Regions from separate parts of the Streptomyces sp. NPDC088915 genome, predicted to be linked through region 1. Evidence: riboswitches for the same ligand, from Rfam matches in the RefSeq annotation. Region 1 holds a riboswitch; each other region holds the start of a gene.
The links. A riboswitch is a leader RNA that binds a small molecule or an ion and turns the genes downstream of it on or off. The one in region 1 is predicted to bind cobalamin.
Positions count from the first base shown of each region.

Region 2: linked by a shared signal. The riboswitch ahead of ACIP5O_RS29235 (ribonucleoside-diphosphate reductase subunit alpha) and the one ahead of ACIP5O_RS30625 (ABC transporter substrate-binding protein) in region 1 are both predicted to bind cobalamin.
Region 3: linked by a shared signal. The riboswitch ahead of ACIP5O_RS17305 (cobalamin biosynthesis protein) and the one ahead of ACIP5O_RS30625 (ABC transporter substrate-binding protein) in region 1 are both predicted to bind cobalamin.

Region 1 covers NZ_JBIVIR010000019.1:149,642-152,907, reverse strand. The annotation lists gene ACIP5O_RS30635 (TetR family transcriptional regulator) at 1-447, shown strand, start outside; gene ACIP5O_RS30630 (cold shock domain-containing protein) at 708-914, shown strand; cobalamin riboswitch at 1,011-1,136, shown strand; gene ACIP5O_RS30625 (ABC transporter substrate-binding protein) at 1,193-2,284, shown strand; gene ACIP5O_RS30620 (FecCD family ABC transporter permease) at 2,281-3,266, shown strand, end outside.
Region 2 covers NZ_JBIVIR010000018.1:67,447-70,712, forward strand. The annotation lists gene mctP (monocarboxylate uptake permease MctP) at 1-485, shown strand, start outside; gene ACIP5O_RS29230 (GNAT family N-acetyltransferase) at 568-1,077, shown strand; cobalamin riboswitch at 1,127-1,267, shown strand; gene ACIP5O_RS29235 (ribonucleoside-diphosphate reductase subunit alpha) at 1,396-3,266, shown strand, end outside.
Region 3 covers NZ_JBIVIR010000008.1:276,544-279,809, reverse strand. The annotation lists gene ACIP5O_RS17315 (anion permease) at 1-1,229, shown strand, start outside; gene ACIP5O_RS17310 (hypothetical protein) at 1,242-1,463, shown strand; cobalamin riboswitch at 1,583-1,714, shown strand; gene ACIP5O_RS17305 (cobalamin biosynthesis protein) at 1,747-2,718, shown strand; gene ACIP5O_RS17300 (cobyric acid synthase) at 2,715-3,266, shown strand, end outside.

The sequences.
Region 1 (3,266 bases):
AACGAGTTCGGCTCGAAGGAGGCCATCGGCAACGCCCTGGTCCAGCGCGAGCTGGAGGGCTTCCTGATCGGCATCGAGCGCGAACTCGACGCCCACCGGGGCGCGTTGGAGGATGCGGCGGCGGCCGGCGTCGGCTACACGCTCCAGCAGACCGTGGACAACCCCCTCATCAAGAGCGTCCTGGTCGCGGCCCGGGGCGGCGAGGACGACCTCCTCGCCTACCTCACCACCCGCACGGAGCCGGTCTTCGGCACGGCGATGGCGATGCTCGACGCGTACGCGATCGAGGCCTGGCCCGACGTGGACGAGGAGTCGCGCGGCCTCGCCGTCGAGACGGTCGTGCGGCTCACCGTCAGCCACATCGTCCAGCCGGTGGCCTCCCCGGCGGAGACGGCGGCGCGCATCGCCAGGATCACGGCGAGGATCGCGTACCCGGGCGGCACCTGAGGCGTACCCCGTCCGGGCCCGGAGGCCGTACCCCGCCCCGGTCCGCACGTGCGACGAGGCCCGGTGCCGAACACGGGGGATCTTCGGCACCGGACCTCTGTTGAATATTCTACGAGATCCTCCGGAGTGCTCGCGCACGGCCCACCGCCCGACGGGCGGAGCGCGGGCGGACGGGGTACACCTCCCCTGAGACGCGGACCCGGCCGCACCCGGCCGGGACGACCCCCGCCCGCGTCGCCGACGCCGAGGAGGAGGCCGCCGTGGAAGGCAGGAGCAAGGGTTTCGTGCAGTCCTTCAACCGTCTCGGGGGATACGGGTTCGTCGTCCCCGTCGGCTCCGAGGAGCAGGTCTGGTTCAGCGCGGAGGACATCGAGGACGAGAGCAGGACCGTCTCGGAGGGGCAGCAGGTCTCCTTCGTCCTGGTCCTCGGGGACGGCCGCTTCGAGGCCAGGGAACTGCGCGTCTGACGCCCCCCGCGCCCCGGGGCGCGCCCCCGGGCCGGTGGTACTGTGCCGAGGCCAGTCGCACCTTTGTACGCGCCCGAACGGGTGTGTGCACGGGTCGGGGAATCCGGTGCGAGACCGGAACTGACGCGCAGCGGTGAGGGCGACGGGCGGAGCATCGGCCACTGGGCGGCGACGACGGCCCGGGAAGGCGCCCCGTCCGGCCGACCCCGAGTCCGAAGACCTGCTGGCGGCCCCGGCGGCCCGCCCGTCCGGGGAGCACCGTACGACAGGCTCCGCGTATGAGCCGTGGCCGCAGAGGAAGTCCCGTGCCGCTCGCACACCCCGTCCGCTCCGCCGTGCCGTTCCTCACCGGAGCCCTGCTCCTGACCGCGACCGGTTGCGGCGCGGGAACCGCACCCGCCCCCGACCGGCCCGCGCGCGGCGCCGCCGGAGACGCGAAGGCCGGATACCCGGTCACCCTCGACGACAACTGCGGACGGCCCGTCCGCGTCGAGCGCGCGCCCGAGCGGGCCGTCGCCCTCGACCAGGGCGCGGCGGAGATCATGCTCTCCCTCGGGCTCGCCGACCGCATGGTGGGCACCGGCACCTGGACGGACCCCGTGCTCAAGGGCCTGGAGGAGGAGAACGCGAAGGTCCCGCGCCTCGCCGACCGCTACCCCTCCGTCGAGAAGGTCCTCGACGCCGAACCCGACTTCGCCGCCGCCTCCTTCGCGTACACCCTCGGCAAGGGAGGGGTGGCGCCCCGCGAGCGGTTCGAGCAGCTCGGCGTCCCCACGTACCTCTCGCCCACCGATTGCGTCGGCAAGGACAACAGCGGGGACGGCGACGGGGTCCGCGTCCGGCCGCTCACCATGGAGACGGTCTACGGCGAGATCCGCGACCTGGCCCGGATCTTCGGGGTCCGGGAGCGCGGCGAGGAGCTCGTTGCCGAGCTCAAGGGCCGGGTGACGAAGGCGACTTCGGGTGGAGACTTCGAAAACGCCACGGTCCTCTACTGGTTCGCCAACTCCGAGGCGCCCTACATGGCGGGCTGCTGCGGCGCCCCCGGCATCGTCTCCCGCGAGCTGGGCGCGAAGAACGTCTTCGACGACACCAAGGAGGAGTGGCCCCAGATCAACTGGGAGACCGTCGCCGACCGCGACCCCGACGTCCTCGTCATCGGCGACCTCACCCGCCGCTCGCAGTCGGCCGAGAGCGCCGCCAAGAAGATCGGGTTCCTGGAGTCCGACCCGGTCACCCGCAGCATGACCGCGGTCAAGAACAAGCGGTACGTGCTCCTCAGCGGCCAGGCGCTCAACCCCACGATCCGCACCGTCGAGGCCGTCGAGAAGGTGGCGGCCGCGCTCCGCTCGTACGGTCCCGCGAAGTGACGGCCACCACCTCTCCGGCTGCCGCTTCGATACGGAAGGGAGCCGCGGCCCTGCTGTGGACGGCGGGCGGACTCGCGCTCCTGGCCGCGTCGATCGCCGTGGCCATCACCATCGGCCCGGCCCGCATCGGCGTCGCCGACGTGTGGTCGACGGTCGCCGCCCACCTCGGCGGGGGCGCCCCGGCGCTCTCCCCGATCCGCGACGGGATCGTGTGGGACCTGCGGCTTCCCCGCACCCTCCTCGCCGCCGTCTGCGGCGCCGGACTCGCCCTGTGCGGCGCGGTGATGCAGTCGCTGCTGCGCAACCCGCTCGCCGACCCCTTCGTCCTCGGCGTCTCCTCCGGCGCCTCGACCGGCGCGGTCGCGGTCGTCGTCCTCGGGATCGGCGGGGGAGTCCTCTCCGTCACCGGCGGCGCGTTCCTCGGGGCGGTCTGCTCCTTCGCGCTCGTGCTGCTGCTCAGCCACACCCTCGGCGGCTCGACGGACCGTGTGGTCCTCTCCGGGGTCGCCGCCATGCAGCTCTTCTCGGCCCTCACCTCCTTCGTCGTGATGACGGCCGCCGACGCGGAGACCACCCGGGGCGTCCTCTTCTGGCTGCTCGGCTCCCTCGCCGGGGCCGGCTGGAACGACGTGTGGGTGTGCCTCGGGGTCCTCGCGGCGGCCCTGGTGATCTGCGTCGGACACGCGCGGACCCTGGACGCGTTCGCCTTCGGGGAGGAGGCCGCAGCCTCGCTCGGCGTCGCCGTCGCCCGGACCCGGCTCGTCCTCCTGTGCGTCACCGCGCTCCTGACGGCCGCCCTGGTCTCCGCCGCCGGGGCCGTCGGCTTCGTCGGACTCGTCCTGCCGCACGCCGCCCGCGCGCTCGCGGGCCCCGGGCACGCCCGGCTCCTGCCGGTCACCGCCCTGGCCGGAGCGGTCTTCCTGGTCTGGGCCGACACCCTCGCCCGTACCGTCCTCGACCCCCAGGAGGTACCGGTGGGCGT
Region 2 (3,266 bases), on a different contig from region 1:
CGCAGGAGACCAAGGTCTCCAAGATCGTCTCGCTCCTGGTCAAGGTCGGCGCGCTCGCCTTCGTCCTCACCATGGACAAGACGGTCGCGATCAACTTCCAGCTCCTCGGCGGCATCTGGATCCTGCAGACCTTCCCGGCCCTGGTCGGCGGCCTGTTCACCCGCTGGTTCCACCGCTGGGCGCTGCTCGCGGGCTGGGCCGTCGGCATGGTCTACGGCACGGTCGCCGCCTACGGCGTCGCCAGCCCGACCCAGAAGCACTTCGGCGGCTCCTCCGCCGAGATCCCGGGCATCGGCGAGATCGGCTACATCGGCCTCACCGCCTTCGTCCTCAACGTCGTGGTCACCGTGGTCCTCACCTTCGTCCTCAAGGCCGTCAAGGCCCCCGAGGGCGTCGACGAGACCTCCCCGTCGGACTACACGGCCGACGCCGGCGACCCCGGCGTGCAGGTCGAGATGGAGAAGGTCACCGCGCCGACCCACTGACGCCGGCCGTACGCAAAGGGCCCGGGACCTCCACCAGGAGGCCCCGGGTCCCGTCACGTACCGGGCAGGCACACTTCCCCCCATGGACTTCACGATCAGGGCGGTACGGCCCGAGGAGTACGAGGTGCTCGGCGAGCTGACCGGACGCGCCTATCTGGACGACGGACTGCTGACGTACGGGACGGAGGACTCCTACCTGGAGGTGCTGCGGGACACGGCGCGCCGGGCCCGCGAGAGCGAGGTCCTCGTCGCGGAGGACACCCGGGACGCGGCGGGCCGGATCGTCGGCGGCGTGACCTTCGCCCGGGGCGGCACCCCGTGGGCCGACATCGCCGTGCCCGGCGAGGCCGAGTTCCGGATGCTCGCGGTCGCCCGGGAGGCCCGCGGCCGGGGCATCGGGGAGGCGCTCGTACGGACCTGTGTCGACCGGGCGCGGGCCCTGCCGGGGTGCGCCCGGATCGTGCTCTCGACGGGCGCCGAGATGGTCGCGGCGCACCGGATCTACGAGCGGATGGGCTTCGTCCGCACCCCGCACCGGGACTGGGAGCCGATCCCCGATCACTCTCTGCGCACCTACTCCCTGGACTTCTGAGCCCACGTCCCGTCCAGGGGACGACACAACATGTGGGGGGTGCCACGAGCGGCGCCCCCCACATGTATGCTCGTCCTCGCTGTCGACGCAGGGGAATCCGGCGCGAATCCGGAACTGTCCCGCAACGGTGTACTTCGTGCGGTTTCGTCCGGGGTGAGTCCGAACACCTGCCGACAGTGCGCCCGGTCCTTCCGTTCCGGGTGCCCAGACGTCCGGGCCTCGCGGAGTGGGCCGGTGGACGCGGCGCGTCATGCCTGGACGCCCGCCCGTCCGCCCTCCCCCGCCGAGGCCCCGAGCCGAGCGAGGGAGAGCCCCCACGTGACCATCGCGCCCGCCGATCCGGCTTCGGCCGAGGCTTCCGCGGTCGAGAGCGACGGCCCCGGGACCGTACTGCTGCGGACCCTGACCGACCTCACCGCCGATCTCCCCGACACCGACCCCGGCAAGGTCGCCGCCGCCGCGCTCCGCGGCCGCAGCTCCGCCGCGGACGAGGCGGAGCTGCGCGAGCTGGCCACCGAGGCGGCCGCCGGCCTGATCGCCGAGGACCCCGCGTACTCCCGGCTCGCCGCCCGGCTCCTCACCATCACCATCGCGGACGAGGCCGCCTCCCAGGGCTCGGTGAACTTCTCCTCCTCGGTGGCCGTCGGCCACCGCGAGGGCCTGATCGCCGACCGCACCGCCGAGTTCGTCGCGCTGCACGCCGACCGCCTCGACGCCACGATCGACCGCGCCGGCGACGACCGCTTCGGCTACTTCGGCCTGCGCACCCTCTACTCGCGCTACCTGCTGCGCCACCCGATCACCCGCAAGGTGATCGAGACCCCGCAGCACTTCATGCTGCGCGTCGCCTGCGGCCTGGCCGAGGACGAGAGCGTCCGCGCGCTCGACGAAGTGGCCGCGCTGTACGGCCTGATGAGCCGCCTGGACTACCTGCCGTCCTCCCCCACGCTCTTCAACTCCGGCACCCGCCACCCGCAGATGTCCTCCTGCTACCTCCTGGACTCCCCCCAGGACGAGCTGGACTCCATCTACGACCGCTACCACCAGGTCGCGCGCCTCTCCAAGCACGCGGGCGGCATCGGCCTCTCGTACTCCCGCATCCGCGCCCGCGGTTCGCTGATCCGGGGCACCAACGGGCACTCCAACGGCATCGTGCCGTTCCTCAAGACCCTCGACGCCTCCGTCGCCGCCGTGAACCAGGGCGGCCGCCGCAAGGGCGCCGCCGCGGTCTACCTGGAGACCTGGCACGCGGACATCGAGGAGTTCCTGGAGCTCCGCGACAACACCGGCGAGGACCAGCGCCGCACGCACAACCTGAACCTGGCGCACTGGATCCCGGACGAGTTCATGCGCCGCGTGAACGCCGACGCCGAGTGGTCGCTGTTCTCCCCCTCGGACGTGCCCGAGCTCGTCGACCTGTGGGGCGAGGAGTTCGACGCCGCCTACCGCAAGGCCGAGGCGGCCGGCCTGGCCCGCAAGACGATGCCAGCCCGCGACCTGTACGGCCGGATGATGCGGACCCTGGCCCAGACCGGCAACGGCTGGATGACCTTCAAGGACGCCTCGAACCGGACGGCCAACCAGACCGCCGAGCCCGGCCACACCGTCCACTCCTCCAACCTCTGCACGGAGATCCTGGAGGTCACCGACGACGGCGAGACCGCGGTCTGCAACCTGGGCTCGGTCAACCTCGGCGCGTTCGTGGTCGGTTCGGACATCGACTGGGAGCGCCTGGACGCGACCGTCCGCACGGCCGTCACCTTCCTCGACCGGGTCGTCGACATCAACTTCTACCCGACCGAGCAGGCGGGCCGCTCCAACTCCCGCTGGCGTCCGGTCGGCCTGGGCGCCATGGGCCTCCAGGACGTCTTCTTCCAGCTGAAGCTGCCCTTCGACTCCCCCGAGGCGCGGGCGCTCTCCACCCGCATCGCCGAGCGGATCATGCTCGCCGCGTACGAGGCCTCCGCCGACCTCGCCGAGCGCAGCGGTCCGCTGCCGGCCTGGGAGAAGACCCGCGCGGCCCGGGGCGTGCTGCACCCCGACCACTACGACGTCGAGCTGAACTGGCCGGAGCGCTGGACCGCCCTGCGCGAGCGGATCGCCGCCGTCGGCATGCGCAACAGCCTCCTCCTCGCCATCGCGCCGACCGCGACGATCGCCTCGATCGCCGGCGTGTACGAGTGCATCGA
Region 3 (3,266 bases), on a different contig from region 1:
TCGTGTTCGATTTCACGAACGGTTTCCACGACACCGCGAACGCGATGGCCACGACCATCTCGACCGGTGCGCTCAAGCCCAAGACGGCGGTGGCCATGTCCGCCGTGCTCAACCTCGTCGGCGCGTTCCTGTCCGTGGAGGTCGCCAAGACGATCTCCGGCGGGATCATCAACGAAGAGGGCATCCGCACAGAGGTGATCTTCGCCGCGCTGGTCGGCGCCATCCTGTGGAACCTGCTGACCTGGCTGCTCGGACTCCCGTCCAGCTCCTCCCACGCGCTCTTCGGCGGTCTCATCGGCGCCGCGGTCATGTCGGCCGGCTGGTCGGCCGTGAACGGCTCCACGATCGTCACCAAGGTCCTCATCCCGGCCGTCGCCGCGCCGGTCGTCGCCGGCCTCGCCGCGATGGCCGCCACCAAGCTGACGTACAAGATCAAGGCCAACCCCGAGGCGAAGGCCACGGCCAAGGGCTACCGGGCCGGCCAGATCGCCTCCGCCGGTCTCGTCTCCCTCGCCCACGGCACCAACGACGCCCAGAAGACGATGGGCATCATCACCCTCGCCCTGGTCACCCAGGGTGTCGTCGCCCCCGGCTCGAACCCGCCCCTGTGGGTCGTCGTCTCCGCCGGCGTCGCCATCGCGCTCGGCACCTACCTCGGCGGCTGGCGCATCATCCGCACCATGGGCAAGGGCCTCACCGACCTCCAGCCGCAGCAGGGCTTCGCCGCCCAGACCAGCGCCGCGACGGTCATCCTGGCCTCCTCGCACCTCGGCTTCTCCCTCTCCACCACCCAGTCCTGCTCGGGTGCCGTGATGGGCGCGGGCCTCGGCCGCAAGGGCGGTGTCGTCCGCTGGTCGACCGCGACCCGGATGTTCGTCGCCTGGGGCCTGACCCTGCCCGCCGCGGGCCTGGTCGGCGCCGGCGCCGAGTTCCTCACCAAGCAGGGCACCTGGGGCATCGCCGCCGTCGCGGTCCTGCTCGTGGCCGGCTCGGCCGTCATCTGGTCGCTGTCCCGCCGCAAGCCGGTCGACCGGCACAACGTCACGGCCGACGACCTCGACGCCTCCGACGCCGAGCCCGCGGGCGTGGTGACCACCGCCATCGCGGCCGTCACCCCGCCGCCGGCCGGCTCCGTCGCCGCCGTCACCGACGAGGACCTCAAGGCGACCATCCCCGCCCCGGCCCCCACCGACCCGACCGCTCCCCCGGCCCCGGCCGCGAAGGTCTAAGGAAAGCACCGCATGAAGATCGACTGGGCAGCCCTCGGCTCCGTCTTCGGAGTCAGCCTCGTGGCGACCGTCGCCCTGGTGGGCCTCTTCTCCCTCGGCATCGTCGGCCTCACCAAGCAGGAGGAGGCCACCGCCCGGGGCGGCTCCGCCGCCCTGGCCCGCACCGGCGCCTACGCCTGCTTCGGACTGTGCCTCGCGGCCGTGGCGTACGGCATCTACCTGATCGTCGTCTGACGGCCCCGCTCCACCGGCCGGGCGGTCCGCACCTTCGGGTGCGGGCCGCCCGGCCGCTTCTCTGTGGTGCTCCGCACAGTGCGCCGCCGCAGGTCAAAGCTGGGTTGACGCCCGTTCTCGGCGCGTGGTGGACTGCCGAGGCCATTACGGCGGCAGCAGAGGAAGTCCGGTGCGAATCCGGCGCGGTCCCGCCACTGTGACCGGATCCGAGGGTCCGGGAGTCAGGAACTCTCGCCGCCGGTCACGTCGATCCAGGGCGCGGACCCTGAGTGAGGACACAGCCATGCCCGGGCGCCCCAGAGCCACCGGTGTCTTCGCGTACGGCGCGGCCGCGGGCCTCGCCGTCGACCTGCTCCTCGGCGATCCCCGCCGGGGCCACCCCGTCGCCGCGTTCGGCCGGACCGCCGCCGCCGTCGAAGGGCGCCTCCACCGCGACCACCGCGGCTGGGGCGCCCTGCACGCGGCCGTCTGCGCCGGTTCCACCGTCGCCCTCGGCGCCCTCGCCGCCCGGGCCGTACGGAACCGGCCGGCCGCCGCCGTCGCGCTGACCGCCGCCTCCGTGTGGGCCGTCGTCGGCGGGACGACCCTGGGCCGGGAGGCCCGTGCGATCGGCGGGGCGCTGGCCGCCGGGGACCTGGAGGTGGCCCGGGAGCGGCTTCCGCACCTGTGCGGGCGCGACCCGCGGTCCCTGGACGGTCCCGCGATGGCCCGCGCGGTCGTCGAGTCGGTCGCCGAGAACACCTCGGACGCCGTGGTCGGCGCCCTGTTCTGGGGCGCGGTCGCGGGCGTGCCGGGGCTCGTCGGCTTCCGGGCCGTCAACACCCTGGACGCGATGGTCGGCCACAGGTCCCCCCGGTACCGCCGCTTCGGCTGGGCCTCGGCCCGCCTCGACGACCTGGCCGGCTGGCCGGGCGCGCGCCTGACGGCCGCGCTCGCGACCGTCGCCGGCGGGAATCCGCGCGGGGCCGCCCGGGCCTGGCGGGCGGACGCGTCGAAGCACCCGAGCCCCAACGCGGGCCCGGTCGAGGCCTCCTTCGCGGGCGCGTTGGGCGTACGGCTCGGGGGCACCCTCTCGTACGGCGGGCGCGTCGAGCACCGGCCGGTGCTGAACGGGGAGGGGCGGGCCGTCGAGGTGGCGGACGTCGAACGGGCGGTGGCGCTCTCGCGCCGGGTGACCGCGCTGACCCTGGCCGCCTGTGTGGGCGGCCGTCTGATCGCCGACGCCGTGCGGCGCGGGAAGCGGAGGACTTCATGAGGGGCGGGAGGGGCGGGGGGCTGCTGGTCGCCGGGACCACGTCCGACGCGGGCAAGAGCGTCGTGACGGCCGGGATCTGCCGCTGGCTGGTCCGCAAGGGCCTGAAGGTGGCGCCGTTCAAGGGGCAGAACATGTCCCTCAACTCCTTCGTCACGCGCGAGGGCGCCGAGATAGGCCGGGCCCAGGCCATGCAGGCGCAGGCCGCCCGGGTCGAGCCGACCGCGCTGATGAACCCGGTGCTGCTCAAGCCGGGCGGCGACCGCTCCAGCCAGGTCGTCCTGATGGGGAAGCCGGTGGGCGAGCTGAGTGCGCGCGGCTACCACGGGGGCAGGCAGAAGGAGCTGTTCGAGCCGGTCATGGCGTGCCTGGAGGAGCTGCGGAGCACGTACGACGCGGTGATCTGCGAGGGCGCCGGCAGCCCGGCCGAGATCAACCTGCGGCGCACCGACATCGTGAACATGGGCGTGGCGCGGGCCGCGCGGCTGCCCGTGGTGGTGGTCGGGGACATCGACCGGGGCGGGGTCTTCGCCCAGTTCTTCGGCACGACG